Regions from separate parts of the Geobacillus lituanicus genome, predicted to be linked through region 2. Evidence: riboswitches for the same ligand, from Rfam matches in the RefSeq annotation. Region 2 holds a riboswitch; each other region holds the start of a gene.
The links. A riboswitch is a leader RNA that binds a small molecule or an ion and turns the genes downstream of it on or off. The one in region 2 is predicted to bind S-adenosylmethionine.

Region 1 (7,714 bases), 410 kb from region 2:
GGCCAGCCGATGATCGCGGACGATCGCGTCAAGCAAATGCTCGCAGCCGGAGCGAATCAGGCGGTACACTTCGGCAAAATTCCCGGTATAATACGGATCCGGCACATCGTCTTTTTCCCGATCCGGGACAAAATCAAGCAGCCGGGCGATCACCGCCGGCGAATTCGGCCCGGCGAGCCGGCGCAAATCGCTCAAATTGGCGGCGTCCATGGCGATGATGTAATCAAATTCCTCCAAGTCGCGGCGCCCGACTTGCCGGGCGCGGATGCCGGAATAGTCAATGTCGTTTTCACTCAAAATCCGCCTTGTCCCCTCATGCGGCGGCTCCCCGACATGCCAGCTGCCCGTTCCCGCTGAATCAACGACAATCTGTCCGTCAAGCCCCCGTTCGTTCACCAAATGACGGAATACCGCTTCCGCCATCGGCGAACGGCAAATGTTGCCGAGGCAAACAAACAACACTTTGACCATCGAAGCAGCCACTCCTTTCCATCCCGTTTTCTTGGCATTAGTTTTCCCTTTTCATCCAAGCGCTTGATAGCCGCTTTCTAGCAGTTCGTGCACATGCACCTATATTTTACCACCTAACGCTGGCGCGGACTATATTGCCTCTCCCCTTTTTCCCCGCCGGTGTGGTACAATACATGATAACCTGCCACGAAAGGAGCGGAACGATGGATTTATCGAAACCGTCGGCAGAAAACGTCGAATATATGGTTGAACAGCTGAAGAAAAAATTAAAAGTGCTCAATTTTGATGCGATTAAGCCGTCCCATTTTTCCGAGGCGTGGTATGACGAACTGAAAGACATTTACGACATGGTCATGAAGCGTGAAACGTTCAGTCCAAGCGAAATACAAGCCATTGTCGAGGAGCTCGGGAGCCTGCGCAAGCGGTAATCCTCTCCTTCCGTCACCGAATGGAAGCGCCGCGAAGCTGCCTATGTATATAAAAAAAATAATTCCTATCGAAAAACTAGGATTGACATTAGCGCCAATTGTGTTAAAATTTTAATCAATTAAATACAACTACATACGCTTATCAAGAGCGGGGGAGGGACTGGCCCGATGAACCCCGGCAACCTGCCGCGTTTGGCAAGGTGCTAATTCCAGCAAAATGGGATCCATTTTGGAACCTGAATCCGTGATAAAGACGCGTTCAAAGCTGCCAAGAAAACTGGATCAATCAACAAAATATTGCACTCGGGGTTCTTCACCTAATAGGTGAACATTCGAAATGGAGTCGAAGTCTCGACACGATTGGGTTTCCCAGCATTTTTGATACACTTCTGTCACGGATTCAGGTGGAAGATAAGGCGTCCCTCGTTCTTCCGCTCTTTCCGAAATGGAAGGGGCGTTTTTATCGCTAGGCTGCCCGTTGCCGGATGAATATCCGACTAATTACGTTGATTTTCTTTGATTTTAAGGAGGGGGAAACGATGCTCACATATGACCAATGGGAAACGGCCGAAAAACCGTCTTTTCCGTCCGACGATGAAACAAAAGGGGCGCTGGCTGTCCTCGCTTGGGCGTACCGCGAATACGGCGATGACATTGTCTATGCGTGCAGTTTCGGCATTGAAGGGATTGTGCTCATTGATTTGATTTCCCAAGTCAAGCCGGATGCGGAAATCGTCTTTTTGGATACAGGGCTGCATTTCCAAGAGACGTACGACACGATCGCGAACGTACAGGAAAAATACCCGTCGCTCCGCATCGTGATGAAACAGCCGCACTTGACGCTGGAGGAGCAGGCTGCACAGTTCGGCGATGAACTATGGAAACGCGATCCGAACAAATGCTGTGAGTTGCGCAAAGTCATTCCGCTGCGGGAAGTCTTGACCGGCGTCACCGCCTGGATTTCCGGCTTGCGCCGCGAACAGTCGCCGACGCGGCGCCATGTCGAGTACATCAATAAAGACGACAAATTCCGCTCCATTAAAGTGTGCCCGCTCATTCATTGGACGTGGAAAGACGTTTGGAATTACGTATATAAACACGGTCTTCCGTACAACGTGCTCCATGACCGGGGCTACCCGAGCATCGGCTGCGCCCCTTGCACAGCGCCGGCATCGGATCCGAACGATTTGCGCTCCGGGCGCTGGGCCGGCCAGGGGAAAACGGAGTGCGGGCTCCATCTCACATAAGGGGAGAACAACGATATGCTCCTTGCCATTGCCTTTATTGTGTCCTTTTTCTTCGCCATGAACATCGGGGCGAGCGGCGCGGCCGCCTCGATGGGCGTCGCGTACGGGTCGGGCGCCATTCCGAAAAAGTCGATGGCCCTCCTTCTTTGCGGCATCGGCGTGTTTCTCGGCAGCCTCGGCGGCGGAGAAGTAGTGAAAACGATCGGGTCGGGCATTATTCCGTCTTCGATCCTCACCGTCAAAATCGTCGTCATCATTTTAACGGCGGCGGCCATTTCACTTTTTGCGGCGAACATCATGGGCATTCCGCTCTCGACGAGCGAGATCACCGTCGGATCAGTCGTCGGCGTTGGCATCGCCTATCAGGCGGTGTACTTTCATAAGCTGCTGTTTATCGTGTCGGTATGGATCGTGATCCCGATCGTCGCCTTTTCGTTTACGCTGGCTGTCGGCAAATGGTTTTTGGCGCTCAAGCGAAAATATCCGCAGCTTGAACAAGGGCGCTGGCAAAAAACATTCATGGCCTTGCTCGTTGTCACCGGCTTTCTCGAGGCGTTTTCCGCCGGCATGAACAATGTGGCCAATGCCGTCGGGCCGCTCGTCGGCGCCGGGCTGATGGCGGTCGGGCCGGCAACTATCTTCGGCGGCTTGTTTGTCGCTGCCGGCGCCCTGTTGCTTGGGCATCGCGTGTTAGAAACAAACGGAAAGAAAATTACAAACTTCTCCCCGTTTGAAGGAAGCGCCATTTCCGGCACGGGAGCCGTGCTCGTCATCATTTCGTCGCTGTTTGGTTTGCCTGTTCCGCTTACGCAGATTACGACATCGGCGATCATCGGCATCGGCACGGCGAAAAGCGGGATGTCGATTTGGCAAAAGCGGATTGTCGTGCAACTGTTGAAAGTGTGGTTTGTTTCGCCAATATTTTCCCTTGTCATTTCGTACAGCCTTGTGAAACTGTTGCTTGACAGCGATGTTTACACGGTGATTGCCATCTTCAGCGTCTGCCTGGCGACGCTTGGCGTCATCAGCTTAAAAAAAACAGTCGCCGAAGAAGAGCGTTCGCTTCATGAACATGGCGGCGGCATTTAATGAACATCTATCAATCTAGGAGGTTATGAACATGAGTTTGAGCATTCCGCATGGCGGCACATTGATCAACCGTTGGAATCCGGATTACCCAATCGATGAAGCAACGAAAACGATCGAGCTGTCCAAAGCCGAACTAAGCGACCTTGAGCTGATCGGCACAGGCGCCTACAGCCCGCTCACCGGGTTTTTAACGAAAGCCGATTACGATGCGGTCGTAGAAACGATGCGCCTCGCTGATGGCACTGTCTGGAGCATTCCGATCACGCTGGCGGTGACGGAAGAAAAAGCGAGTGAACTCGCTGTCGGCGACAAAGCGAAACTCGTTTATGGCGGCGACGTCTACGGCGTCATTGAAATCGCCGATATTTACCGCCCGGATAAAACGAAAGAAGCCAAGCTCGTCTATAAAACCGATGAACTCGCTCACCCGGGCGTGCGCAAGCTGTTTGAAAAACCAGATGTGTACGTCGGCGGAGCGGTTACGCTCGTCAAACGGACCGACAAAGGCCAGTTTGCTCCGTTTTATTTCGATCCGGCCGAAACGCGGAAACGATTTGCCGAACTCGGCTGGAATACCGTCGTCGGCTTCCAAACGCGCAACCCGGTTCACCGCGCCCATGAATACATTCAAAAATGCGCGCTTGAAATCGTGGACGGCTTGTTTTTAAACCCGCTCGTCGGCGAAACGAAAGCGGACGATATTCCGGCCGACATCCGGATGGAAAGCTATCAAGTGCTGCTGGAAAACTATTATCCGAAAGACCGCGTTTTCTTGGGCGTCTTCCAAGCTGCGATGCGCTATGCCGGTCCGCGCGAAGCGATTTTCCATGCCATGGTGCGGAAAAACTTCGGCTGCACGCACTTCATCGTCGGCCGCGACCATGCGGGCGTCGGCAACTATTACGGCACGTATGATGCGCAAAAAATCTTCTCGAACTTTACGGCCGAAGAGCTTGGCATTACACCGCTCTTTTTCGAACACAGCTTTTATTGCACGAAATGCGAAGGCATGGCATCGACGAAAACATGCCCGCACGACGCGCAATATCACGTTGTCCTTTCTGGCACGAAAGTCCGTGAAATGTTGCGCAACGGCCAAGTGCCGCCGAGCACATTCAGCCGTCCGGAAGTGGCCGCCGTTTTGATCAAAGGGCTGCAACAACGCGAAACGGTCACCCCGTCGACACGCTAAAGGAGGAGCGAGATGAGCACGAATATCGTTTGGCATCATACATCGGTGACAAAAGAAGATCGCCGCCAACGCAACGGCCATCATAGCGCCGTCCTTTGGTTCACCGGCCTGTCCGGATCCGGCAAATCGACGGTGGCGAACGCCGTCTCCAGACGGCTGTTTGAGCTTGGCATTCAAAATTACGTTCTCGATGGCGACAATATCCGCCACGGGCTCAATAAAGACCTCGGCTTTTCCGCCGCCGATCGGACAGAAAACATCCGCCGCATCGGCGAAGTCGCCAAACTGTTTGTCGACAGCGGCCAGTTCGTGTTAACGGCATTCATTTCACCGTTTGCCGAAGACCGGGCGCTCGTTCGCCGCTTAGTCGAGGAAGACGAATTCATTGAGATATATGTCAACTGCCCGATTGAGGAGTGCGAGAAGCGCGATCCAAAGGGGCTGTATCAAAAAGCGCGCCGCGGGGAAATCCGCGAATTCACCGGCATCGATTCGCCGTATGAAGCGCCGGAAGCGCCGGAGCTGACCATCGAAACGCATCGTTATTCGGTGGACGAATGTGTCGAGCAAGTGCTCGCGTATTTGCGGGAGCGCGGATTCATCCCCGCATCGGAAACCCATTAACGATACCGTGTCTCCCACTCGAAAAAAGAGTGGGAGACGATTTTACAAAGTCGTTTTCATGCCACGGCCAGGCCGTTTACAATGAAATTCAACGGAACACGAGTGTTGATTATCCATTACTTTACTTAAAAACACAGAATCATATGGCTGAACACAAGCTTTTCTGCCTCTTCCCACGAACAAGAACGCCGGCGGGCAAATGTCATTTGCCTGCAAAGCGTTCATTGTTCGAGGAGGGCATGCTGTACGCATGCCCAGTCGGCACGGCAAGCGAACTGCTTGCCGACTACGGCAGAAAAGCTAGGAATAGAGCGATATCAACTGGTTTTTAATGGTTAATCAACACGCCCGTCAACGGAACGTTTGCACTGCTGCCGGCAGCTGACGGGATCACGACAGAAAGGGCTGAAACAACGATGGGGAAAGTATATTTGGTCGGGGCCGGCCCCGGCGATCCGGAACTCATTACCGTCAAAGGGTTGAAATGCATTCAACAAGCCGACGTCATTTTGTACGACCGCCTCATTAATGAAGACTTGCTGGCATATGCCAAGCCAGACGCTGAACTCATTTTTTGCGGCAAGCTGCCCGGCTACCATGCTATGCAGCAGGAAACGATCAACCGTTCACTCGTTCTGCATGCAAAAAAAGGAAAAACAGTTGTCCGTTTAAAAGGCGGCGATCCGTTTGTGTTCGGGCGCGGCGGTGAAGAGGCGGAAGCGCTCGTTCAGCACGGGATCGAGTTTGAGATCGTCCCTGGCGTCACATCGGCCATCGCGGCGGCCGCTTACGCCGGTATCCCTGTCACCCATCGCGAGTTCAGCTCCAGCGTCGCCTTTGTCACGGGGCATCGCCGCGACGGAACCCGCGAAGACATTAAGTGGGAAAGCCTCGCCAAAGGCATTGATACGATCGCCATTTACATGGGCGTCCACAATTTGCCATACATTTGCGGCCAGCTGATGAAATACGGCAAGGCGCCGGATACGCCGACGGCGATCATTCAGTGGGGAACGACCCCCATCCAGCGCACGGTCACCGGCACGCTGGCGACAATCGCCGCTATTGCCGCCAAAGAACGCATCGAAAATCCAAGCATGGTCATCATCGGGGATGTCGTCCGGCTGCGCGCCAACATTCAATGGTTTGAGCGGTTGCTGTCATCATCGGCAGCCGCCGGCGCCACCTCGTGAGGCAATGGCGATGGAAGCCATTTTGTACGTCAGCCACGGCAGCCGGGTTCCGGCTGCGCGCCGAGAAGCAGCCCGCTTCGTTGAACAATGCAAGGCGGCCATCGACATCCCGATTCAAGAACTGTGCTTCGTTGAGCTGGCTGAGCCGGATATTGCGACCGGCGTTGACCGTTGCGCCGCCCAAGGGGCAACCCGTGTGATCGTCATCCCGTTGCTGCTTCTATCCGCCGGACATGCCAAACAGGACATTCCGGCTGCGCTTAAAGCAGCGAAACAGCGCCATCCGTCTTTGGAGATCGTCTGCGGAGCGCCGTTTGGCGTCCACGATGCAATGATTGACATCATCATCGACCGCATCGGCGAGCAGCCGGCGCCGCTTGATCATGAATCAATGGTTCTGCTGATTGGCCGCGGCAGCAGCGACCCGGATACGAAGCGCGACATCGCCGCCATCGCCCGGCGCTTGCAAGAAAAAACGAGCGTGCCGCACGTTGACGTTTGTTTTCTCGCCGCCATCCGCCCGACGCTTGACGAAGGGTTCAAGCGGGCGCAGGCATCCATATACCGGCGCGTCTTTATCGTGCCGTATTTGCTGTTTACCGGCGTTTTAATGAAAACAGTCGAACGGAAGCTGCAAGCGATGCCTGTTTCCGATCAACAGTGGCATTTATGCTCATACTTAGGGTATCATCCGCGGCTTGTAACGCTCATTCAACAACAGGTGCAGGCGCTGTCGGCAGCGAAAAAAGGAGCTTGAGCAGACAAGCTCCTTTTTTCATGGTATGATGGAAGCGAAGCGACCGCAGCGAAGGAGGGCTTCATCATGATGAAACGGGTTCATGTCATGGTCGAAGGGCGCGTGCAAGGCGTCGGGTTTCGCTATTTCGTCCAACACGAAGCGCTCAAACGCCAGCTGACCGGCTGGGTGAAAAACAACGATGACGGGACGGTGGAGATGGAAGCCCAAGGGCATGAAAGCGCGCTCCAACTGTTTTTGGATACGATTGAAGCCGGCACGATGTTTGCCAAAGTTTCCCGCATGCACGTTGAGCCGCGCCCCGTCCGCCCTGACGAAACTAAGTTCCGCATTGTGTACGGAAGCGGCATTTGACTGTTGCACCGCTTGGATCTATTCCCAGCGCAGACGTTGTCCGTCTGCCGCCAAGCGCTCTTTCCACCAATGAAAAAGCGGGATCACCATCCGTCCTGCTTAAGCCGGCCGCAAATGCGGCGCCGCATATTGAAAACACGTCTCCAAAATGGCCGTATTTGCGCGCTCATTTTTTTGCTGCGCTTCACGGCAAAATGGATGGAATACATCGACAGCGGCTTGCGGGTACTCCCCGCATATGTCCACGCCGAGCACTTTTTTATAGAATAGCAGAAGGCGCAAACAAGCGAGCAGCCGGGAAAGCGGCATCATCCCTTGATCCCAGTTCGTCACGGCGTCTTCGCGGCGCAACGCATCTT
Region 2 (7,714 bases):
TGGTGTATGTTAAAAACAAGTGGGCGGCCATGACGACAACGAGCATGAGCAAGACCGAAAACGGCACGCCAAACAGCTCCCCTTGGCCGATAAATAAAAAGGAAGGAATAAATTTGCCCGGCGCCGTGCCGCCATCAGGCAGCGGCATGTCGTTATAAATCGAAAATCCTTTTGTATACGTAAGCTGCACGCCGTTGATCGCGTACATCGTCGCCAACGTGGCGAGCAAATCGGGCAGTTTGAATTTGACGATCAACAACGAATTAAGCAGCCCGACGGCGACGCCGAGCAACAGCGGCACGAGCAAGGTGACGAAAATTTCTTGGCGATGCAAGACAAGCGCCGCCGCACTGGCAATCGTCGCCAAGCTCACTGTCGAACCGACCGACAAATCGAAGCCGTCGACGATGAGCGAAAATGTAATGCCAATGGCCACCAAGGTGACGATGGAAATGGAACGCAAAATGTCGCTGAAGTTTTCATAGGTGAAAAACCGGTCTTGTGTCAGGCCAAAATAGGCGATTACAGCCAAAATGGCAAGCAGTGTGCCATGTTTATACAAAAATTCAAGAATGAACGGCGCCGCTTTTTTCGACGGCGGCGCGGAAACGGCCGGCTGGCTCATCGATCTCACCTCCGCTGCAATAGTACACAAGCTGTTCATAGGTTAGTTCTGCGGCCGGCAGGCGGGTGAGTAGCCGGCCGTCAGCCATGATGTAGATGGTGTCGCACACCTCAAGAAGCTCGTGAAATTCACTCGAAAAATATAGTACTGTTTTTCCTTCATCGGCGAGAGCACGGATGATGGAAAACACCTCTTGTTTGGCGTGGACATCGATTCCTTTCGTGGGCTCGTCGAATAGAAAAACACGCGCGTTTGTGTTCAGCCATTTGCCGATGACGACTTTCTGCTGGTTGCCGCCGCTTAAGTGGCGGACAGCGGTCGAAGGCGACGGCGGATGGATGCCGAGCGAGCGGACAAGTTCGTCGGCGGCGTCCGTTTCCTTCCTCCGGCTGATCCATTGCCAGCGCGACAGCCGGGAAAGGAGGCGGACGGTGATGTTGGTTTTCACTGACTCGGGCAAGAACAGCCCTTGTTTGCGCCGTTCTTCCGGAATAAGACAAAGGCCGGCGGCAATCGCTTCATGCGGCGATGAAAATGTATAGCGCCGGCCGTCAAGTTGCCATTCGCCAGACGTCTTCCGGTGGGCGATGAGGCTTTCAGCGAGCTCCGTTTTGCCGGCGCCAACCAAGCCGGCGATGCCGACGATTTCGCCGCGATGGGCGTAAAGATCGACCGTCGTGCCGGTTTTTTCGATCGTGATCCCACGGACGGCAAAGGCGATGTCGCTTCCATGCGCGCGCGTTTGTTTCATGGCGGCGGCTCGCCTTGTTCCGGTCATATGAAGGACGATGTCTTCAAGCGGCAAACCGCGGGCGGAACCATGGTAGACGACGCGGCCGTCGCGCAAAATCGTCAGCTGGTCGGCGATTTCCTGCACTTCTTTCAGTTTATGAGAGATGTAAATAAAGCCGACGCCTTGCTGTTTCAGTTCCGTGATGATGGCAAACAGCCGCTTCGTTTCGGCTTCGCTCAAGGCGGCGGTCGGTTCGTCCAAAATGATGTAGCGCGCATTCGATGACAACACTTTGGCGAGCACGATCAGCTGTTTTTCATGGAGCGAGCAGTCGCGCACGAGCTTTGCCGGCGAAATGGCAAGGCCGACGCGGCGAAGCAGAGCAGCGGCCCGTTCTTTTTCCCGGCGCAGCGAGCGGATCGGTTGTTTCTTCACATCAGCGAGCTCATCAGCCGCCAAGTTTTCGTAAACGGGCAATCCTGGGAAAAGCGCCGTGTCGACCTCTTGGACGACGAAGCCGATGCCGGCTCGTTTCGCGTCAAGCGGCGACGAAAAGGTGCAGTTGACGCCATCGATCGTGATCGTGCCGGCGTCGGGAGGAATGGCGCCGGCCAAAATGTTCATGAGCGTGCTTTTGCCGGCGCCGTTCATGCCCAAAAGGGCGTGGACTTCGCCTGGACGGACGGCAAAGTCCACGCCGTCAAGCACGCGCACCGCGCCAAACGATTTTTCAATGCCTCGCATTGACAGCTCGTTCATTTTTTGTTCACCTGAGCTTCCAACGTTTTCATCCATGGCGAGATGGCGACGTTCGATTGCCCCCAGCCCGGAATGTATTGCGACAGCTCATTCATCGACACTTGTTTGTCCGGAAGATCGGACCGTTTCACTAAATGTGGTTCAAGCGAGTAAATGTTCGGCGTTTTCTCGCCGGCGATTTTTTGATAGGCGAACCGCACCTGAACGCGGCCGACTTCCGCCGGATCCGTCGCTGTTGTCGCCACCCACGGACTGTTCGGTTTTTGGATCATTTGCAAGTCTTCGTCACTCAAATCGATGCCGTATACTTTGATTTCCGTACGCCCGGCTTGCTCGATGGCGCGCGTCGCTCCTTTGGCGAACTCGTCCCAAGCTGCGAAGACGGCGTCAATGTCGCCTTTGTTCGGATATTTTTTCAAGATGGCCTCCATTTGCGTTTGCGTGTCCAAAGCCGTGTTGGCGCTCGCCGTACCGAACTTGGCGACTTCTTTTATGTTCGGATAGCGTTTTTTGAACGCCTCATAAATGACGTGGCGCCGCTCCATTGGAGTAAAACCGCCGACCCAAATCGTGACGATGTTGCCCTCTCCATTTAAATCTTCGGCGAGTGTTTTTAACGTTTTCCAGGCGAGGCTGTAGTCGTCTTGGTCGATGACGGTGACGCCGGGAACGTTCAAATCGTTGTCAAAGGCGACGACCGGGATGCCTTTTTCAATCGCTTTTTTCACCGGGCCTTCGAGCGCATCAGCGCGGCCGTGATCAAGCAAAATGGCATCAACGTTTTGCGTGATGGCCGTTTCTACGTATGAGGCCATTTTCGTCAAGTCGTTGTCGGCGTTGTAAATTTGCACTTCGCCGCCGAACTTTTGCACTTGTTCTTTGACGCCGGCGATGTATTGCGACGAGAACGTGCCGATGGACATTTGCATAATGGCGGCGATTTTCACCGGTTTTTTCAGCTTCTCCGGGATGGCCGCCTGCTCGCTGCTCGATGCGGTTTGGCTGTTGGATGAGGCGGTGTCGCCTTGGTTGGCCGTTTGCTTCGTTTCGTTGGCCGGCTTAGAGCTCACGGCGTCTTGCTCGTTCGTGCAGCCGGCCAAGACGGAGAACACGGCAAAGAAAAGAAGAAAAAGGAACGATAAGGCCTTAAATCGTTTCATGCTGCTCCTCCTTTGCAAATAACGCTGGCAGTGCCGCGCTGTAGCTGCCGCGGACGATGCCTTTTTCGGTAATGATCGCGGTAATCAGTTCGTTTGGCGTCACGTCAAACGCCGGGTTATACACGTTGACGCCTTCCGGGGCGACGCGCACGCCGGCCAGATGGGTCACTTCATCCGGATGGCGCTCTTCAATCGGGATGTCTGCCCCTGTCTTTGTCGCCAAATCGATGGTGGACAACGGTGCGGCGACGTAAAACGGAATGCCAAACGATTTGGCGAGCAAGGCGAGGCCGAACGTGCCGATTTTGTTCGCTGTATCGCCGTTTTGTGCGATCCGGTCGGCTCCGACGATAATGGCGCGAATCCCTTTCGCTTTGATCGTTTGCGCCGCCATGTTGTCCGTAATAAGCGTGACGTCGACGCCTGCTTGCATCAGCTCCCAGGCGGTCAGACGCGCTCCTTGCAAAACGGGGCGCGTCTCAAGGGCGTACACGGATAACTCGATCCCTTTCTCTTTCGCCAAATAAAACGGGGCGAGCGCCGTGCCGTAGCGGGCGGTGGCGATCGAGCCGGCGTTGCAAATCGTCATCACCCGGTCGCCTGGGCGAAAAAGCGATAACGCATGTTCGCCGATGCGGCGGCAGACATCTTCGTCCTCGATTTGGATGCGGATCGCCTCGTGAATAAGCGCCGTTTTCGCTTCGTTGACCGAGGCGGCGTCTTTGGCGGCGGCAGTGAGCCGGTCAAGCGCCCAAACCAAATTGACGGCCGTCGGGCGGGCGCTTGCCAAATAATCGCGGTCTTGCTTTAGGCGGCTATGGAACTCGTGGACCGTTTCCGCTTTATAATGCGAGGCGGCGAGCGCCAGACCATAAGCGGCGGTGATGCCGATCGCCGGCGCTCCGCGCACTTTCAGCGAGGCGATCGCATCGTACACGTCTTCAAGCGTATGCAGGTCGATATATTCTGTTGCTAATGGCAATTTTTGTTGGTTTAAAATCGTGATATGCGTCTCGCGCCACTCGACAGAGCGCGGGATGGCAAAGGTGTCCATCGTCGTCTTCCTTTCTTTTCACATTTTTCGTTGATCCGAGCCGGCACTGGGCCGGTCGGCGCCGCGTTACTGTTCGGTTTCTGCAAACACTCGGCGGAAGCCGTCCGTTCCGGTCAGCTCGTTGCGCTCGACAATTAGGCGGCGGCCGAGGCGGAGCGCGTGTCGTTTGGCGGCAAGGCGGGCTTCTTTCTGCTCGATGCCGTCAAGGTCGGCCACATGGGCGAGGCCGATCGTCCGGCGGATGACTTCGCAGCCGGCAAAGCCGACAGCATCGATGAACGCATGCCGGAGCACTTCGTCAAGCAAGCCCGGTGTCGCGGCGTACGTCTCGATGCTTTTGGTGCGCCAAAGCTCCGAGAATATGGACGCAAAGACGTCCCAGGTCCGGTCGATGTGATCAAAGAGCGGTTGGCGCTCAACGTCAGGGCGGGACAACGCATTTAACAGCAAGTTGGCGAAAAACTGCCCAAGGTCAAAGCCGATCGGGCCGTAAAAGGCGAATTCCGGGTCGATCACTTTCGTTTCGTCGGTGCTTGCGAAAATGCTGCCGGTATGCAAATCGCCATGCAGAAGCACATCGGCTTCGGTTAAAAACTTGCGCTTCAACTTCGCCGCTTCCAAACGGAGGCGGTCGTCATTCCAAAGCGTTTCGACGTCCGGCCGCAGCTCGTCTTCGAAGTTGTTCGTGTCATGGTCGAAAAATGGATCGGTGAAGACGAGATCTTCGGTGATTTTGCACAGCTCCGGATTGACGAAGCTTTGCGCCAATTTCTTTTTCTCTTGCTGGTTCATGCCGAAATCGGATGTGTAAAACGCTGTTTTGGCGATAAATTCGCCGATATGCCGGGACAAAAGCGGTAATGTTTTCCCTTCGATCAACCCTTTGCGGGCGATTTGCAGACGGGACAAGTCTTCCATCACGGTAATGGCAAGCGATTCGTCAGAATAGTAGACGTTCGGCACGTATTGCGGTACATAGCTGGCAAACGTGCGCAACGCGTTGCTTTCAATAACCGCGCGCTTTAACGTGAGCGGCCAGCTTTCGCCGACGACTTTCGCGTACGGGAGCGCCTGTTTGATGATGACGCCTTGCTTCGTTTCCTGATCGACGATATGAAAGACTAAGTTTAAGTTTCCGTCGCCGATTTCGCGGCACACAAGCGGCGCCCCGTCTCGGAATAGGCCGAGGCGGACGGCGAGGGCGGTCGCTTTTTGTTCGGTGAGCGGTTCGTAAACAGTGGATTGGACAATCGTCATTTTCACGTTCCCCCTTTAGGTTTTGGCAAATGAAAAAGCCTCTTTCGCATACGGAAAGAGGCTTGAAGATGCATCGTCTTCGCGCCTCTTATCTTTCAGAAAGACATCGGTCTTTCTGTTGGACTTAGCACCGTGCCCTGCGGAAGCGGTTCGCTTCCGGCGCCGCCTTTGGCGTGCGCCCTATCTCACGATAGCATTACGGTCGGTTGCTGGGCTTCATTGGGCCAATTCCCTCAGCCAACTCTTGATAAGAGTACCGATCTAGCTATTAAGTTTTTGCAATTTTCACGATGTTAACAATCGTTTGGTTGCTTGATTCGAATGATACAGGTTGGGCTGGCGGATTGTCAATACGTTTTGAAAAATTTTTTTGCCGCCTCTTCATAATCGTGCGGCCGGCGGTCGGCAAACACCGGGATGCGTGCGCGGACGTCCGCAACGAGCGAGGGATCGATGTCGGCCGAGAGAATGCCCGGCTTCTCGTCCGCCTCGGCGATAATTTCGCCCCATGGGTCGATGATGAGCGAATGGCCGGCGAAGACGTTGTTCGGGTCGCGTCCGGCCCGGTTGCAAGCGACGACATAGCATTGGTTTTCAATCGCCCGCGCCATCAGGAGCGTCCGCCAATGGTGAAGGCGGGGAAGCGGCCATTCGGCGACGACAAACAGCACTTCCGCTCCGGCCAACGCATGGGCGCGAATCCACTCCGGAAATCGGATGTCATAGCAAATGACCCCAGCGCACGGCAGCCCGTCAAGCGAGAACAAGCCTGGCTCGTTTCCCGGCTGCAAATACAAATGTTCATCCATCAATTGGAACAGGTGAAGCTTGCTGTATTCGCCGACGATTTGGCCATGGCGGTCGGCCACGATCATCGTGTTTGTCACGCCGGCGGCTGTTTTTTTGGCGACCGAACCGGCGACGAAATGGACGCCGTACGTTTGCGCCAATCGGGAAGCGAGCGCCTTCGCCCGTTCGGCGCCTTCGTCGGCAATTTCATCCAGGCGCGTCAAATCGTAGCCGGTCGTCCATAACTCTGGCAGCACGATGATGTCAGCGCCGTCTTTGGCAGCGGATTCCACGGCCTGTTCGGCTTGCTGTTCGTTTTTTGCTGGATCGCCAAATGCAATGTCAAGCTGCAGGCAGGCGATGCGGATCGTCATGAGCGTTCACCTCGGAAAAAAATTTTTCTTTACATTTTGCTTTTAACGATATATGATGTTGCACTAGAATTTCAAGAATTTTTGAGAAGGTGTGGACGATGACGATCGAATTTCCCTTTTCCGAACTGCTTGAACAGCTGCCGAAGCAGTTTTTCGCCTCGCTCGTGGCGAAAGTCGGTGCGAAGATCAAGGCGGGTTATGATGTGATCAACTTAGGGCAGGGCAATCCGGATCAGCCGACGCCGGCGCACATTGTCGAAGCGATGCAGAAGGCAGCCGCGAACCCAAAATACCATAAATATTCGCCGTTTCAAGGCTACTCGTTTTTGAAAGAAGCCGTAGCGGCGTTTTACGCGCGCGAGTACGGGGTGACGATCGACCCGGCCCGCGAGGTCGCCATCTTGTTCGGCGGCAAAGCCGGGCTTGTCGAGCTGCCGCTTTGCCTCGTCAACCCGGGCGATGTCGTGCTCGTCCCGGACCCGGGTTATCCGGACTATTGGTCGGGAATCGCGCTCGCCCGCGCGCGGATGGAAATGATGCCGCTTGTCGCGGAGAATGGGTTTCTGCCGGATTATTCGGCCATTCCCAGGGCGGCGGCCGACCGGGCGAAACTGATGTTTTTAAACTATCCGAACAACCCGACCGGCGCGACGGCGACGAAGGAGTTTTTTGCTGAAACGGTGGCGTTTGCGGAAAAGTACGGCATAGCCGTTGTGCATGATTTTGCCTATGGCGCGATCGGCTTTGACGGCCAAAAGCCGGTCAGCTTTCTAGAAGTGGACGGGGCGAAAGACATTGGCGTTGAAATCTACACGTTCTCGAAAACGTACAATATGGCCGGCTGGCGCGTGGCGTTCGCTGTCGGCAATGAGCGGATCATCCGTGCCATTGAGTTGTTGCAAGATCATTTGTACGTCAGCTTGTTCGGCGCCGTCCAAGAAGCGGCGGCAGCTGCGCTCCTCG
Region 3 (7,714 bases), 1.5 Mb from region 2:
TGTGTTGAAAAAAGAAGGCTACCGCTTGTATCCGCTTGACGTGCCGCTTGAAGTGCGCCGGACGGTGCAAAGCGAAGCGAGCGGCGTCGCGGTCGTGAGAAAGCTCGAATGGGAAGACAGTCGGACGACGGTGACGTATGAGCTCGTCAGCCTGTATTCGACGAATTGAACGAGGCTGCACACCACGAAGCGGCTGAATGAGAGCTGAACGGGTTCATCGGACAGGAGCGCAAACGGAAGAACGGTTTGCGCTCTTGGCTCAAGTTTTTTCCGTCTATGGTTAACTTGTGGCGTCAGGCCGATTCAGACAAGCATAAAAATAGCCTTTGCTTGAGGATTTCCTGTGCGACGTTTGATCATACCATAAAAAAAGTAGAGGGGAGGAGAAGGAGTTTGGCCGCGGAGAGCGAATATCATACGATGCATTCGATGCCGCAAGGAGGGAAAACGTGGCCAAACAGCGAATCGATCACGACCGGTTGTTCAAGGAGCTGCTGTCGACGTTTTTCGAAGACTTTTTGCTTCTTTTCTTTCCTGACGTGTACGAGCACATCGACGTTCACCATCTCTCTTTCCTCTCCGAAGAGCTGTTCACCGACGTGACAGCCGGGGAGAAGCGCAGCGTCGACTTGTTGGTCGAAACAAAGGTAAAAGGGGAAGACGGGCTCGTCATCGTTCACGTCGAACATCAAAGCTATAAGCAGCGGACGTTCCCCGAGCGAATGTTCCTCTACTTCAGCCGCTTGTTTCAAAAACACCGCCGCCGCATCTTCCCGATTGCCATCTTCAGCTACGACGAACGCCACGACGAACCTTCCTCATTGATGATTCAATTTCCATTTTTGACGGTTCTTGACTTCCGCTTTCTGACGGTGGAACTGCGCAAACTGCCGTGGCGCGAGTACATCCGCCGTGACAATCCGGTTGCCGCCGCCTTGTTAAGCAAAATGGGGTATAATGAAAGCGAGAAGGTGGAAGTGAAAAAGGAGTTTTTGCGCATGCTAGTCCGCCTCGAGCTCGATGAGGCGAAGCAGCGGCTGTTGTTTGGGTTTTTTGAAACGTATTTGCGGTTGTCCGAAGCGGAGGAAATCCAACTGCGAAACGAGGTGAGCCAAATGGAGACGAAGGAAGCGAAACAAGTGATGGAGCTCATCATCTCATACGAACAGCGGGGAATCGAGAAAGGCATTCAACAAGGAGTCAAACAAGGAATCGAACAAGGGTTGAAACAAGGAATAAAGCAAGGGATGAAGCAAGGGATTGAACAGGGACGTCAAAAAGGGATCGAGGAAGGGAAAATCGACGTCGCGAAGAAAATGTTGGCGAAAGGGTACGATGTCGACACGATCCACGAACTGACCGGGCTGCCGGCGGAAAAGATTGAACAGCTGAAGAAGTAAACCCGCCTTCGCATTGTCGTCGACCTCCAATCGTACAAAAATCCCGGGGGATCGACGACAATCATTTTATGCGTTCGAAAAAACAGCCGGACAGGGAACGGCTCCCTGTCCGGTTGGGGTCTTGTTAAACGAGCGGTCCGCCGAGTTTTTCGATGGACGGATCGATGTGGGCGAATTTTTGGAAGTTGGCGCGGAATTTTTGCGCTAGCTCTTTTGCTTTTTGTTCGTATGCTTGTTTGTCGGCCCATGTGTTTTGCGGCTGCAGGACGTCATCCGGCACGCCCGGGACGCGGGTCGGGATGGCGAGGCCGAAAATCGGATCTTTGACCGTTTCGACGTTGTCGAGCTCCCCTTCGACGGCGGCTTGCACCATCGCCCGGGTGTAGGCGAGCTTCATGCGGCTTCCGACGCCGTACGGCCCCCCTGTCCAGCCGGTGTTGACCAAAAAGACGCGGACGTTGTGTTCGGCGATTTTTTGCCCGAGCATTTCCGCGTACTCAACGGCCGGGCGCGGCAAAAACGGTGCGCCGAAGCACGTTGAGAACGTTGCTTCCGGTTCGGTGACGCCGCGTTCGGTGCCGGCGAGCTTGCTTGTGTAGCCGCTTAAGAAATGGTACATCGCCTGTTCGCGCGTCAGCTTGCTGATCGGCGGCAGGACGCCGAACGCATCGGCTGTCAAAAACACGATCGTGGACGGATGGCCGGCGACGCTCGGGTCGATGATGTTTTGGATCGCCTGAAGCGGGTAGGCGGCGCGTGTGTTTTCCGTCAGCGTGCCGTCGTCGTAATTCGGCACCCGCGTCGCGTCATCGAGAACGACGTTTTCGAGCACCGCGCCGAAGCCGATGGCGTCAAAAATTTGCGGCTCTTTCTCGCGCGATAGCTTGATGCATTTCGCATAGCAGCCGCCTTCGATGTTGAAAATGCCGCGGCTTGACCAACCGTGTTCGTCATCGCCGATCAAGCGGCGGTTCGGGTCGGTCGAGAGCGTCGTTTTTCCCGTTCCCGACAAGCCGAAAAAGAGGGCGACGTCGCCTTCCTGCCCGACGTTGGCCGAGCAGTGCATCGGCAGGATGCCTTGTTCCGGCAGCACATAGTTCATGACCGAGAAAATCGATTTTTTCATTTCGCCGGCATACTCGGTGCCGCCGATCAACACGGTGCGCCGTTCAAACGAGATGATGATGAACGCTTCCGAGCGCGTCCCGTCCACCTTCGGGTCGGCTTTAAAGTTCGGCGCGCAAATGACGGTGAATTGCGGCTCGTGCGCGGCGAGCTCCTCGGCGCTCGGGCGGACGAACAGCTGATGGACGAACAAGTTGTGCCAGGCGAATTCGTTGACGACTTGAATCGGCAGCCGGTATTTCGGATCGGCGCCGGCAAAGCCTTTAAAGACGAACAGTTCATCTTGTTTCATTAAATAATCGAGCACTTTGTCGTACAGTTTCTCAAACGTTTCCGGAGAGATCGGCTGGTTGACCGTTCCCCAGTCGATCGTTTGCTTCGTGGACGGTTCTTCGACGATGTATTTGTCTTTCGGCGACCGCCCCGTGTACTTGCCGGTTGTCACGGCAACCGCCCCGGTGTGGGTCAGCCGTCCTTCGTTCCGCTGCAATACTTTCTCGACGAGCTCGGCGGCGGACAATTGGTGATGTACGTACGGTTTTTGCAGCAATACATCCAGCTTATTTGTCATGTTTGCGATCCCCATGTTCACAACCTGCCTTCTTTTTGTAATCACTCTTGAAAATAGTATAACACATTTTTATTAATAGTCCATACTAATTGTGTGGGTTTTTTTGAACTTATTTTGCCTATTTTTCAGATTTTGCACGCTCTCCCGCCTGGGCTTCAAGCGGGAGGCGGCCGTTCCCGGGTTGTCTTACTGTCTTGCTATTAAGGAAGCAGGCAGTGATGACCCAAATCGGCAATACGTTTGCCAAATCCGCCTCGTCTTGTTCAAGCATGCAGCCGGAAGCGGCACGTTTATATAGACGCGCTCCCCTCCTATACAAAACAAAGGGGCTGCGTTTAGCTTCCCTTTGTTTTATGGAGGCAAGGGAAAGGCGCTCATTCCTCCTTTGCTTGGGTTCGTGCGCGGAAGCGGGATGATAAAAAATTCACTTCTGCGGTTGACTTTGTTCCTTCAATTGCGATAAGATAATTCATTGAACGGATACTCTTATCCCGAGCCGGTGGAGGGACAGGCCCGATGAAGCCCAGCAACCGTCACAACTGGACATGTGTGAAATGGTGCTAACCTGTGGCAAGGCGCAGTCCTTGAACGATAAGAGTGAAAGGAAGCAATACGATTGCCATGACCTTTCCTCAGCCGTTACAGGAAAGGTTTTTTATATTGCGAAGGGAAAAAGGGAAATGAGTTCCGTGTCGCCACATTATGTTAAGAGGAGGAAACAAACCGAATGTCAGCCAAACGCCGCTTGTTTACGTCAGAGTCTGTGACAGAAGGACATCCGGATAAAATTTGCGACCAAATTTCTGATGCCATTTTGGATGCCATTTTGGAAAAAGACCCGAACGCCCGCGTCGCCTGCGAAACGAGCGTGACGACCGGGCTGGTGCTCGTGAGTGGGGAAATCACAACATCAACGTACGTGGACATTCCGCGCATCGTCCGCGATACGGTCCGGGAGATCGGCTACACGCGCGCCAAATACGGATTTGACGCCGATACGTGCGCGGTGCTGACGTCGATTGACGAACAGTCGCCGGACATTGCGATGGGGGTGGACCGGGCGCTTGAGGCGCGCGAAGGTCAGATGACTGACGAGGAAATTGAAGCGATCGGCGCCGGCGACCAAGGATTGATGTTTGGGTTCGCCTGCAATGAGACGGAAGAATTGATGCCGCTGCCGATTTCGCTTGCGCACCGCTTGGCGCGTCGATTGGCGGAAGTGCGTAAAACGGACGTCTTGCCGTACTTGCGGCCGGACGGGAAAACGCAAGTGACGATCGAATACGATGAAAACGGCAAACCGGTGCGCGTCGATACGATCGTCGTGTCCGCGCAGCACCATCCGGAAATTACGCAAGAGCAAATCGAGCGCGACATTAAGGAGCATGTCATCAAACCGGTCGTGCCGGCCGAGCTGCTTGATGAGAACACGAACTATTTCATCAACCCGACAGGACGGTTTGTCATCGGCGGTCCGCAAGGGGATGCTGGGCTGACGGGGCGGAAAATCATTGTCGACACGTACGGCGGCTACGCCCGCCATGGCGGCGGTGCGTTCTCGGGCAAAGACCCGACGAAAGTCGACCGCTCGGCGGCGTATGCGGCCCGCTATGTGGCGAAAAACATCGTTGCGGCAGGACTGGCCGACAAATGCGAAGTGCAGCTCGCCTACGCGATCGGCGTCGCCCGTCCGGTATCGATTTCCATTGATACGTTCGGCACCGGCAAAGTGTCGGAAGACATTTTGATTGAGGTCGTGCGCAGCAACTTCGATCTCCGCCCGGCGGGCATCATCAAAATGCTTGACCTGCGCCGCCCGATTTACAAACAGACGGCCGCTTACGGGCATTTCGGGCGTACGGACATCGACTTGCCGTGGGAGCGCACTGATAAAGCGACGACGCTGAGAGAACAAGCGCTGGCGCTGGCGAACAAGTAAGGCCGGACGGCGCGGATGCGCGAGTCGTTTCAGGCGTCGGCAAACGCAACAGAACAAGAGCTGCCGGATTACGGCAGCTCTTTTTCGTGAGGACGCGCGGCTTGCTGCAGCGCTTTGTAATATTGCCCTTTTTCCACATATTCGCGGCGGATGCGCTCCATTTCGCGGAGGTCGTCTTCCGTCAGTTCGCGGACGACTTTGGCCGGGCGGCCGAGGGCGAGCGTGTTGGGCGGAATTTTTTTGCCCGGCGGCACTAAACTGCCGGCGCCGATAAATGCGCCTTCCCCGATTTCCGCGCGGTCCAAAATGATCGAGCCCATGCCGATGAGCGCGTTTTTTCGGACGATGGCGCTGTGCAAAATGACTTGATGGCCGACGGTTACCCCGTCTTCAATGATAAGCGGATTGTTTGGACTTTGATGCAAAATTGAGTTATCTTGGATATTGACCCGGTTGCCGATCACCGTCGGCGCCACGTCGCCGCGGATGACGGTATTGAACCAAATGCTCGTCTCTTCGCCGATCACGACATCGCCGGTGATCGTCACATAGTCGGCGATAAAGGCGGAGGCGGCGATTTGCGGCGTTTTTCCTTTGTACGGATAGATCATGGGCGTTCGTTCCTTTCTATGGCAAAATCGATCGTTCACCATGTATTGTACAACGAGGCGCCCAAATCGCCAACGAAAGCGAACGCGCCCTTTCGGTTTGCTTCGGTCTTGAAAATGGAAATACTAGAGGATGAAGCTGGCAAAGACGGCGTATCCGCCCCTTTGCCGATGACAGGTTAGGCGACAAGATCACGGTGTTTTGCGCCCGAGGTGAGCGAATTGAAAATCCCGACACACCCGATTGCGTTAATGAAAATGGTTTATCGCGATGTATTCCCTCTCGTCCACCGCGAGCTTGCCTATTGGCGGCGCCAGGCCGAGCGCATTCCCGACCCGGAGCTTCGGCGCCAGGCCTTGGCGAGCATCGCGTCGAAAACGTTCCATTGCGAAGGCGGCTCCATTTTGGCGCTTTTGGCCGGAGAAAACATGGAGGATTGCATCCGCTTTATCGTGGCTTACCAGACGATCAGCGATTATTTGGATAATTTGTGCGACCGCAGCACCTCGCTTGATCCGCTCGACTTTCGCGCCTTGCACGATTCAATGCCGGACGCGTTGACAATCGGCGCCGAGCCGTCGAACTATTACCGCCATCGCCGCGAGCAGGAAGACGGCGGCTATTTGCCGGCGCTCGTCCGCACGTGCCAAGAGGTGCTCGAGACGGTGCGCCATTACGAGACGATTGCCCCGTTTTTACATGAGTTGGCCGGATATTATTGCGACTTGCAAGTACATAAACATGTCGAAGCGAGCGAGCGGGTGCCGCGGTTGGAGAAATGGTTCGCGCAATACAAAGACGCCTTGCCGCCGATGGAATGGTATGAGTTTTCCGCCTGCTCCGGTTCGACGCTCGGCATTTTCTGTCTCGTCGCCTATGCGTTTGGCGAATCGCTGCCGCTGGAGATGGCGAGACAAGTGCGCGACGGTTATTTTCCATACATTCAAGGGCTGCACATTTTGCTCGACTATTTGATCGATCAAGAGGAAGATCGAGCCGGCGGCGATTTGAATTTTTGCTTTTACTATCCGAATGAAACGGTGATGCTTGAGCGGCTTTGCCATTTCATCGAAGAGGCCGACCGCCATGTCAGCGCCCTTCCGCACGGCCAGTTTCACCGCCTTATTCACCGAGGGCTTCTTGGGTTGTATTTGTCGGATGCCAAGGTGAAAAAGCAACGCGGTCTGCACCGGCTGGCGCGCCGGCTCGTCCGCGCCGGCGGGGCGGCGTCGATGTTTTTTTATTGGAACGGAAAAGCGTACCGCTTTTGGCAGGAGCAACAAAAACGGCTGTCCTTTTCGTAAGGGCAGCCGTTTGCTTGTACTGGCGAGAGCAGTGGTTCGTCGGCGGATCGGACGGAATCAGGCGCCCCCATCCGCCCGATTCTCGAGTGCGATCAAAAACGGCGGGTTGTTTTGCCGATTGATGAATTCGTATTTCAAGGCATGGACGCGCCGTTGATCAAGAAAGCGGACGTAATCAAGGAGCGCGTCGCGTTCGCGCTTTCCCTCCGGATGGCCGTGGTAGACGACAAGAACGATGATGCCGCCCGGCTTTAGGATGGAAAGAAGCTGCTCGACCGCTTGAATCGTCGATTCCGGCTTGGTGGCGATTTGCTTATTGCCGCCCGGCAAATAGCCGAGGTTGAACACGGCGCCGGCGATGCGTCCGTGAACGGAGTCGGGGAGCGTTTCGAGCAGCAGGCTATGGCTTGTCTGAAACAGCGTCACCCGCCCGTCCAGCCCGTGTTCGGCGAGGCGGGCTCTGGCCGCCGCGATCGCTTCGGCTTGAATATCAAAACCAAACACATGCCCGCGCTCCCCGACGAGCTCGGCTAAAAAGACGGTGTCATGGCCGTTGCCAACCGTCGCATCGACGGCGATGTCGCCTTCTTCGAGCGCGCCGCCTAGCAAAAAACGGGCAAACGGCAAAATATTCATGATGGCCATGCGTTTGCCACCCCCTGTTCGCGCCGCTTTCCTTGAAAGCTGTCCCGCCGCTTGAGTTCAGCGTCAATGGCGTTTAGCCCTTCCCATTTGTTGACGCTCCACATCGGGCCAAAATCGCCCG
Region 4 (7,714 bases), 1.3 Mb from region 2:
GCAGCAGCCCGGCGTCGACGTCGGCTTTAAATTTCAAATGTTTCGGGTTTTCGACGATGTCGTTGACCGTTGCTTTCGTTTTGTCGACGCCCGGTTTCAGCTTAATGAGCCCCTTTTCTTGCAGCATCGACAAAATGCGGCCATGGTCGGCGACCGAGTTGCTCATGATGATCGTTGCGCCATCCGGCAGCTCTTCAATGCTTTTGTATTTTTTGGAATACAGGCCGATCGGCTCAATGTGAATGCCGCCGGCGTTGACGAAATCATAGCCGTGTTCTTTCATTTGCGATTCCAAGTACGGAATGTGCTGGAAGTAGTTGGCGTCGATTTCTTTATCGGCCAACGCTTTGTTCGGCAAGATGTAATCTTGGAACGTAATGATCTCCAAGTCGATGCCTTTTTTCTTCAAAATCGGTTTCGCTTTTTCCAAAATTTCCGCGTGCGGCACGTTCGACGCGCCGACTTTCAGTTTCACCAATTCGCCGCCTTTGCCCCCCTCGGCCGCGTTGTTGTTGTCGTTGCCGCCGCACGCCGCCAAAGCGAAGACAAGAACAGCAGCGAACAGGGCGCCGAGCCATTTTTTCATCGTTTTCTTCCTCCTTATCGTTTATCAATTTTGGAAGTGACAACGTCACCGATCAACTGAATGACAAAGACAATGACGAGCACCAACACGGTCGCGACAAACGTCACATCGTTATGGCTGCGCTGGAATCCTTCCAAATACGCCAAGTTCCCAAGCCCGCCGGCGCCGATGGCTCCAGCCATCGCCGTATAGCTGACGAGCGACACGGCCGTCACCGTAATGCCGGAGACGAGCGCCGGCAACGATTCCGGCAGCAGCACTTTCCAAATGATCGTCCACGTTGAGGCGCCCATCGCTTGGGCTGCTTCGATGACGCCTTTATCAATTTCGCGAAGGGCAATCTCCACCATGCGGGCGTAAAACGGCGCGGCCCCAATGACCAAAGCCGGCAGCGCCGCATTGGCGCCAAGCATCGTCCCAACAAGCCAGGTGGTAAACGGAATGAGCAAAATGATCAAAATAATAAACGGAATCGAGCGGAAAATGTTCACAAACGCCGCAATCACTGTATTGACAAACCGGTTTTCCCATAGGTTGCCCTTCGCTGTCAAAAATAGAAGCAAGCCAAGAACGATTCCGAGGACGAAAGTGGCCGCCACCGCCACTCCCGTCATATACAGCGTCTCGACCGTCGCCGCCCACATTGTCTCCCATTGGACGTTCGGCAGGAGGTTAGCGAGCATCGTGAATCACCTCCACCGCCACCTGCTGGCTTTGAATGTAGTCAAGCGCCCGGGCAATTTCATCCGCCGCCCCATCGATGTGCACAAACAGCACCCCATAAGCGCCTTGATGGGTTTGCGAAATTTTCCCTTGCAAAATATTCATATCGACGGCAAATTGCCGCACGACCTGGCTGATGAGCGGCTGGCCGGCCGCCGCGCCGACAAACGTCAGCTGCGCGATCAGCCCGCTCGGATATTGGCCAAACAAATGGGAAATCGCCTCTTCCGTCTCTTCCGGCTCGACGAGCTGCTTGACGAACCGCTTCGTGATCGGCTGCTGCGGGTTGCGGAACACGTGCAGCACGTCGCCCTGCTCAACGATTTTGCCGTTTTCCATCACGGCGACGCGGTCGCAAATTTTGCGGATGACGTGCATCTCATGGGTGATGAGCACGATCGTCAGCCCGAGCCGCTTGTTGATGTCGACAAGCAGGTCCAAAATCGCATCGGTCGTCTGCGGGTCGAGCGCCGATGTCGCCTCGTCGCAAAGCAGCACTTTCGGGTTGTTGGCGAGCGCCCGGGCAATGCCGACACGCTGCTTTTGCCCGCCGCTCAACTGCGACGGATACGCCTCTTCCCGCCCCGTGAGCCCGACGAGCTCGATCAATTCATCGACCCGTTTTTGCCGCTCCGCTTTCGGAACACCCGCAATCTCGAGCGGAAACGCAATGTTTTCCCGCACTGTGCGCGACCAAAGCAAGTTGAAATGTTGGAAAATCATCCCGATCTCTTGACGCGCCTTGCGCAGCTCCCGCCCTTTGATGCGCCCCATGTCGCGGCCGGCGACGATCACCTTGCCGCCCGTCGGCTTCTCGAGCCCATTGAGCAAGCGGATGAGCGTACTTTTCCCCGCGCCGCTGTAGCCGATAATGCCGAAAATTTCCCCTTCGCGAATCTCAAGCGACACATTGTCGACGGCCGTGACCGAGCCGTTAGCCGCTTGATAGATTTTTGTCACATGTTCGAGTGTAATCATCGTTTCACCTTCCTTCCTCCCCAAGGCGGCGGAGCGCAAAAAGAAAACCTTTCTGCCCGCAGAGAACAGAAAGGTATGATGCACCATTCCGTCTCTTATCTCTCAAAGCAGGCCGCTTTGTGTGAATTGGCACCTTTTCAGCGCAGGCGCTGACGGTTGCCGGGCTTCATTGGGCACATCCCTCCACCTCTCTTGATAAGAGCGCAACAATCGCCTATTCGATTGATTACAGCTGTGATTGTATCACCTTGTGTCGAACATTGTCAATAAAAATTTCACCCAACATGCCGATACGGCTTGGCCAAATGGAGGAGCGACTCAAGCAGCAACAGATGGCGAAAGCTTCCCGATACATGCACTTCGCGCAGCCGGACGAGCTGCTGCAGCTTCAGCTCGCCGCCTAAAAGCGAGCAGAGCGCTTTTTTGGAGCCGCGCACCGTCAAGACGTTCCGTTCATCGGGTTCCCTTCCGGCGGCCGGCTCCTTGCCGAGCGCCACCATGGCGGTCTCTTCCTCGCTTTCAAAGCGGACATACAGCTGCTCATCCGGCAAAATCGGCAACAAATGGCGCAACGTTTGCATCCGTTCCATAAACTGCCCTACCAACTCGCGCATTTCCATTGAGCATCCTCCCCCCATCTCCTTTGTCCTTTTATTTCCATGCCGAGGGGGGAGAATCCTTTACAAAAATCTCGACAGCCGCCGTGGCGAACCAACGCCGTTTTTGTCATTTCCCAAGAAATGTGTCAAACGGCGTCAAAAAACGGCGGATCGTCAGCGCGGCAAACGGGCGCGGATCGCTTCGTACAAATAAGGGACCGAATGGAACGCATACCATTTGCCGATGATCTCTCCGCCGGCGAAAAGAAGCAGGCACGGAACGCTTTCAATTTTCCACGCCGCCGCCTGCTCGGGGATGTAGTTGATGTCCGTTTCGCAAAACGGTATGTCCGGAAACAATTGTTCTAGGACAACAAGCATGCGCCTCGCCAACTGGCACGTGCCGCACAGCGGGGTATACAGCGAAAGAGCCAGAAGCGGCTCCCCTTCCACCATTCGCTTAATATCGTTTCGACCGATTGTGTTCACTCGCCTCTTCCTCTCATGAACGATTCGATACGGACGTCAAAATGGGCGCGCAGCAGCACATGCGCCAAATGCCAGATCGGAGCGGCCGCCACTTCGCGATACGCCCGGTCAATGTAAATATGCCCCGCTTCCGGAAACGCGCGGCGGAACTGCCGGCGCAATTTTTCCCCCGCCTCGTCGGCATCGGCGAGCACGTACACATCCCGCCCTTCGAGTTCATCGGCCAGCTCCTCGAGGCGCGCATCGCTGATCGTGCCGTTCGTGCAAATGATGACAACCGGCTCGTTCAGCACGGCCGCCACTTTTTCCTTATCTGACCGCCCTTCCACAATAATCACTTTTTCCGCTTGTCGCATGTCCGACCCACCTAACGTGAATGAGGATACAATATTGTATGGCAACAGAAAAGCAACGGCCATCCGCCGTTGCTTCCTAACACCAGCCCGCCTCCCCGTCGCAGTCGACATATTTTTGATCCGGTTCAACGGTAGCGGTGACCTGCTTGTAAATTCTTCCATTTTGTTCGCTATACCCGTTTTTCCACGCGACGGCCGCCGGAAGCGGAAGGCGGCCGATGAGCTCGCCTTCCTCGTACAGCTCGATCGTGCGGCCGTTCCATTTGCCGGTGACCCGGTCCGTGACATCCAGTTGCTTCGTTTGCAGCACCATTGCGAGCACCCCTTTTTTCATCAAATTCCGGTATGTATAGGGTGCCCGGCTCGAAGCGAACTTTGCAGGAACGTTTATCCTTCGTTGATCATCGCTTCGTATTGTTCGGCCGTCAACAAGTTGTCCACTTCGCTCAAGTCTTTCGGCTCGATGACGATCATCCATGCTTTTTCATACGGCGATTCGTTCACATATTCCGGATTGTCGTTCAACGCTTCGTTCACTTCGACGACCGTGCCGCTGATCGGCGCATACAATTCCGAGACGGTTTTCACCGACTCAACGCTGCCGAACGGCTCGTTCGCCGTCAGTTCCGCGCCGACTTCCGGCAGCTCGACGAAGACGATGTCGCCCAGCTCCGATTGGGCGAAATCGGTGATGCCGATGCGCACTTTGTCCCCTTCGACGCGCACCCACTCATGCTCTTTCGAATAACGGAGTTCTTTTGGCGTGTTCATCAAATCCCTCCAGTGCGGCAAGTTGTGTTCTTTTTCATCATAACCGATTTTTCGCCAAAACTCACTGAATTCATTTCATTTTGGCCAAATTTTTTATGTTTCCGTCGAAACGCGCCCGGCGAAAAACGACTCGTAGTCTTGTTCGCGGAATCCGACCACGACCCGCTCGCCGTCCGTTAAAATCGGCCGCTTGACGAGCATGCCGTCCAAGGCGAGCCACGTGAGCATCTCGTCTTCCGAGGCGCCATCGAGCTTGTCTTTCAATCCGAGTTCGCGGTATTTCATGCCGCTTGTATTGAAAAATTTTTTGAGCGGCAGCCCGCTTTTTCGATGCAAGTCGGCGAGCTGTTCTTTCGTCAGCGGCTCGTCGACCAAATGCACCGTTTGCACCTCAATGCCGTGTTCATCGAGCCAACGCTTCGCCTTCCGGCACGTTCCGCATTTTGGATACCAGTAGAGCGTCAGCGCCATCCGCATTCCTCCCTTTCATTCGACGGCTTGGAATTCATGGAAAAAGAAGCACCAGGCAAACGCCTGGCACTTCCCATTATCACACAATATACCGTTCCGCTTCAATGAGGGCGGCAGCCGCCTCGCGTTTTTTCGCGATCACATTGATCGGCGTATGGCGCGTCAACCGGCGGAGAGCGGCGAGCATCATCCGCAGCGTGTCGCCTTGTTCGACGGCGACAAGCGTTTCTTTCGCATGCGCCTCAATTTCATTGAACGCCTCTTGGCAGAAAATTTGCGTATAGAGCAATTTTTGTTTATGTTTCTCTTCCCCGCCCGCATTAATCGCTTTTTCGGTGCGGAGAAGCGCCGATTCCATGGCGTAGATGTTGGCGACAATATCGGCGATGTTCACGAGCACTTCTTGCTCTTCCTCAATTTTCGGACCGAATTTTTGCGCCGCTAGCCCGGCGACCATCAAGGCGATTTTTTTCGCGTTGCGCACCAAATATTTCTCTTGTTCGAGCGCGCCCGTTCCCGGTTCTTCGGCCGTCATCATCATCAGCTCTTCTTGCAGCTGCTGCGCTTTTTGGAAGAGCGGCAGCTCGCCTTTTAGCGCTTTTTTCAAATACATGCCCGGCACGAGCAGGCGGTTGATTTCATTCGTCCCTTCAAAAATGCGGTTGATGCGCGAATCGCGGTAGGCGCGCTCAATTTCGTATTCCTGCATGAAGCCGTAGCCGCCGTGGATTTGCACGCCTTCGTCCACGATGTAATCGAGCACCTCGGTCGCGAAAAACTTGTTCAGCGAGCACTCGATCGCGTATTCGGCGATCGATTTCGCCACTTCCTTGCCGTCTTTCGCTTTTTCCCCATCGAGCAGGCCCATCCGTTCATCGAACAAGCCGACCGTGCGGTACACCGAGCTTTCCGCCGCATACAGACGCGACGCCATCGTCGCAAATTTTTCTTGCGTCAGCGTAAACTGCGAAATCGGGCGTTTGAACTGCTGGCGTTGGTTCGCGTATTTGAGCGTGATTTCGAGCGCCCGTTTCGCGCCGCCGACCGCGCCCAGTCCGAGCTTGTAGCGGCCGATGTTTAAAATGTTGAAGGCGATGACGTGGCCTTTGCCGATTTCACCGAGGACGTTTTCTTTCGGCACCGGCACGTCTTGCAAAATGAGCGTCCGCGTCGACGAGCTTTTGATCCCCATTTTCTTTTCTTCCGGACCGGTCGAAACGCCCGGGAAATCGCGCTCAACGATAAAGGCTGTGAAATGCTGGCCGTCCACTTTCGCGTAGACGACGAACACATCGGCGAATCCGGAGTTCGTGATCCATTGCTTTTCGCCGTTTAAAATGTAATGCGTTCCTTCCGCGTTCAATTTCGCCGTCGTTTTCGCGCCGAGGGCGTCCGACCCCGATCCCGGCTCCGTCAAGGCATAGGCGGCGATTTTTTCGCCGGTCGCCAACTGCGGCAAATATTTTTGCTTTTGTTCTTCCGTGCCGAACAAGACGATCGGCAGCGAGCCAATCCCGACGTGCGCCCCGTGCGAAATCGCAAAGCCGCCGGCCGGCGCCATCTGTTCTGCGATGATGGCCGAGCTCACTTTATCCAAGCCCAAACCGCCGTATTCTTCCGGAATGTCGGCGCTTAGCAAACCGAGTTCGCCCGCTTTGCGGAGCAGCTTCACCGAGCGGTCAAACTCATGGTTTTCCAAATGCTCCAGCTGCGGGAGCACTTCATTGTTAACATACTCTTCCGTCGTTTTGGCAATCATATGATGCTCGTCGGTGAAATCTTCCGGCGTAAAGACGCGCTCGGCCGGAATGTCTTCGATTAAAAAGCTGCCGCCTTTGATCGCTTCTTCCATTGTTTTCGCCATCGTTCGTTTCCTCCCCCGAAAAATGATGGATAATCCGGGCGGCATCCGCCCAGCAACCTTTGATCGTGTTGGCCTAGGCGCCCTGGCGGCTGCGCCGGGGCGCGATTTTCGTCAGTTCTCTAATCCAGCATTCATCTCCTTGTTTCGGCCCTCTTGCCGACTTGGGACCGGCAGCCGAACCGCTTTGACCTAGGGCGGCCGATCCGTCCGACGGCCAACTCGTCCGGCTTCCTTATGGCAGCAGTTCAAACACGCCGGCTGCGCCCATGCCGCCGCCGATGCACATCGTCACAATGCCGAACTGGACGTTGCGGCGCCGCATTTCATGAAGCAACGACAACGTCAGCTTCGCGCCCGTGCAGCCGAGCGGGTGGCCGAGCGCAATCGCCCCGCCGTTGACGTTGACGATCTCTTCGTCAAGCCCGAGCTCGCGAATGACTTGAATCGACTGGGACGCGAACGCTTCGTTCAGCTCGATCAAGCCGATGTCGGACAGCTCAAGGCCGGCGAGCTTCAACGCTTTCGGCACCGCCGCGACCGGGCCGATCCCCATCACTTCCGGCGGCACGCCGGCGACGGCAAACGAGCGGAACTTGCCAAGCGGCCTTAAACCGAGCGACTCTGCTTTTTCACGGTCCATCACCATGACCGCCGCCGCCCCGTCGCTCATTTGCGACGCGTTGCCGGCTGTGACCGTGCCGTTGGCGGCAAACGCCGGGCGCAGTTTCGCGAGCGTTTCCATATTCGTGTCCGGGCGCACGCCTTCATCTTGTGTAAAGACAACTTTCTCCTCAACGAGTTTGTTGCCTTCTACTTTGCGCACCGTCACCTCGACCGGCACGATTTCTTCATTGAATTTCCCTTCGGCAATCGCCTT

Region 1: another riboswitch for S-adenosylmethionine. It lies ahead of ACR1UW_RS04045 (phosphoadenylyl-sulfate reductase); the one in region 2 lies ahead of mtnK (S-methyl-5-thioribose kinase).
Region 3: another riboswitch for S-adenosylmethionine. It lies ahead of metK (methionine adenosyltransferase); the one in region 2 lies ahead of mtnK (S-methyl-5-thioribose kinase).
Region 4: another riboswitch for S-adenosylmethionine. It lies ahead of ACR1UW_RS15985 (methionine ABC transporter ATP-binding protein); the one in region 2 lies ahead of mtnK (S-methyl-5-thioribose kinase).

The regions. Positions count from the first base shown of each region.
Region 1 is NZ_CP194773.1:811,567-819,280, reverse strand. Features, by position in the region: gene ACR1UW_RS04055 (low molecular weight protein-tyrosine-phosphatase) at 1-471, opposite strand, end outside; gene ACR1UW_RS04050 (DUF1128 domain-containing protein) at 675-899, shown strand; SAM riboswitch class I at 1,036-1,142, shown strand; gene ACR1UW_RS04045 (phosphoadenylyl-sulfate reductase) at 1,439-2,146, shown strand; gene cysP (sulfate permease) at 2,162-3,235, shown strand; gene sat (sulfate adenylyltransferase) at 3,267-4,427, shown strand; gene cysC (adenylyl-sulfate kinase) at 4,440-5,051, shown strand; gene cobA (uroporphyrinogen-III C-methyltransferase) at 5,468-6,244, shown strand; gene ACR1UW_RS04020 (sirohydrochlorin chelatase) at 6,255-7,001, shown strand; gene ACR1UW_RS04015 (acylphosphatase) at 7,071-7,355, shown strand; gene ACR1UW_RS04010 (arginase family protein) at 7,455-7,714, opposite strand, start outside.
Region 2 is NZ_CP194773.1:1,225,875-1,233,588, forward strand. Features, by position in the region: gene ACR1UW_RS06195 (ABC transporter permease) at 1-625, opposite strand, end outside; gene ACR1UW_RS06200 (sugar ABC transporter ATP-binding protein) at 567-2,117, opposite strand; gene ACR1UW_RS06205 (sugar ABC transporter substrate-binding protein) at 2,114-3,277, opposite strand; gene mtnA (S-methyl-5-thioribose-1-phosphate isomerase) at 3,264-4,331, opposite strand; gene mtnK (S-methyl-5-thioribose kinase) at 4,398-5,588, opposite strand; SAM riboswitch class I at 5,674-5,842, opposite strand; gene ACR1UW_RS06220 (carbon-nitrogen family hydrolase) at 5,936-6,751, opposite strand; gene ACR1UW_RS06225 (pyridoxal phosphate-dependent aminotransferase) at 6,850-7,714, shown strand, end outside.
Region 3 is NZ_CP194773.1:2,969,360-2,977,073, reverse strand. Features, by position in the region: gene ACR1UW_RS15195 (DUF2584 domain-containing protein) at 1-169, shown strand, start outside; gene ACR1UW_RS15190 (Rpn family recombination-promoting nuclease/putative transposase) at 450-1,400, shown strand; gene pckA (phosphoenolpyruvate carboxykinase (ATP)) at 1,525-3,111, opposite strand; SAM riboswitch class I at 3,580-3,694, shown strand; gene metK (methionine adenosyltransferase) at 3,824-5,035, shown strand; gene ACR1UW_RS15175 (gamma carbonic anhydrase) at 5,104-5,646, opposite strand; gene tbcS (tetraprenyl-beta-curcumene synthase) at 5,866-6,948, shown strand; gene mnmM (tRNA 5-(aminomethyl)-2-thiouridylate-methyltransferase MnmM) at 7,006-7,593, opposite strand; partial or broken gene ACR1UW_RS15160 (hypothetical protein) at 7,704-7,714, opposite strand, start outside.
Region 4 is NZ_CP194773.1:3,115,201-3,122,914, forward strand. Features, by position in the region: gene ACR1UW_RS15975 (MetQ/NlpA family ABC transporter substrate-binding protein) at 1-586, opposite strand, end outside; gene ACR1UW_RS15980 (methionine ABC transporter permease) at 601-1,269, opposite strand; gene ACR1UW_RS15985 (methionine ABC transporter ATP-binding protein) at 1,259-2,287, opposite strand; SAM riboswitch class I at 2,380-2,489, opposite strand; gene ACR1UW_RS15990 (sterol-binding protein) at 2,563-2,907, opposite strand; gene ACR1UW_RS15995 (thioredoxin family protein) at 3,061-3,375, opposite strand; gene ACR1UW_RS16000 (toprim domain-containing protein) at 3,372-3,731, opposite strand; gene ACR1UW_RS16005 (YusG family protein) at 3,808-4,044, opposite strand; gene gcvH (glycine cleavage system protein GcvH) at 4,119-4,502, opposite strand; gene ACR1UW_RS16015 (arsenate reductase family protein) at 4,596-4,973, opposite strand; gene ACR1UW_RS16020 (acyl-CoA dehydrogenase FadE) at 5,053-6,837, opposite strand; gene ACR1UW_RS16025 (acetyl-CoA C-acetyltransferase) at 7,070-7,714, opposite strand, start outside.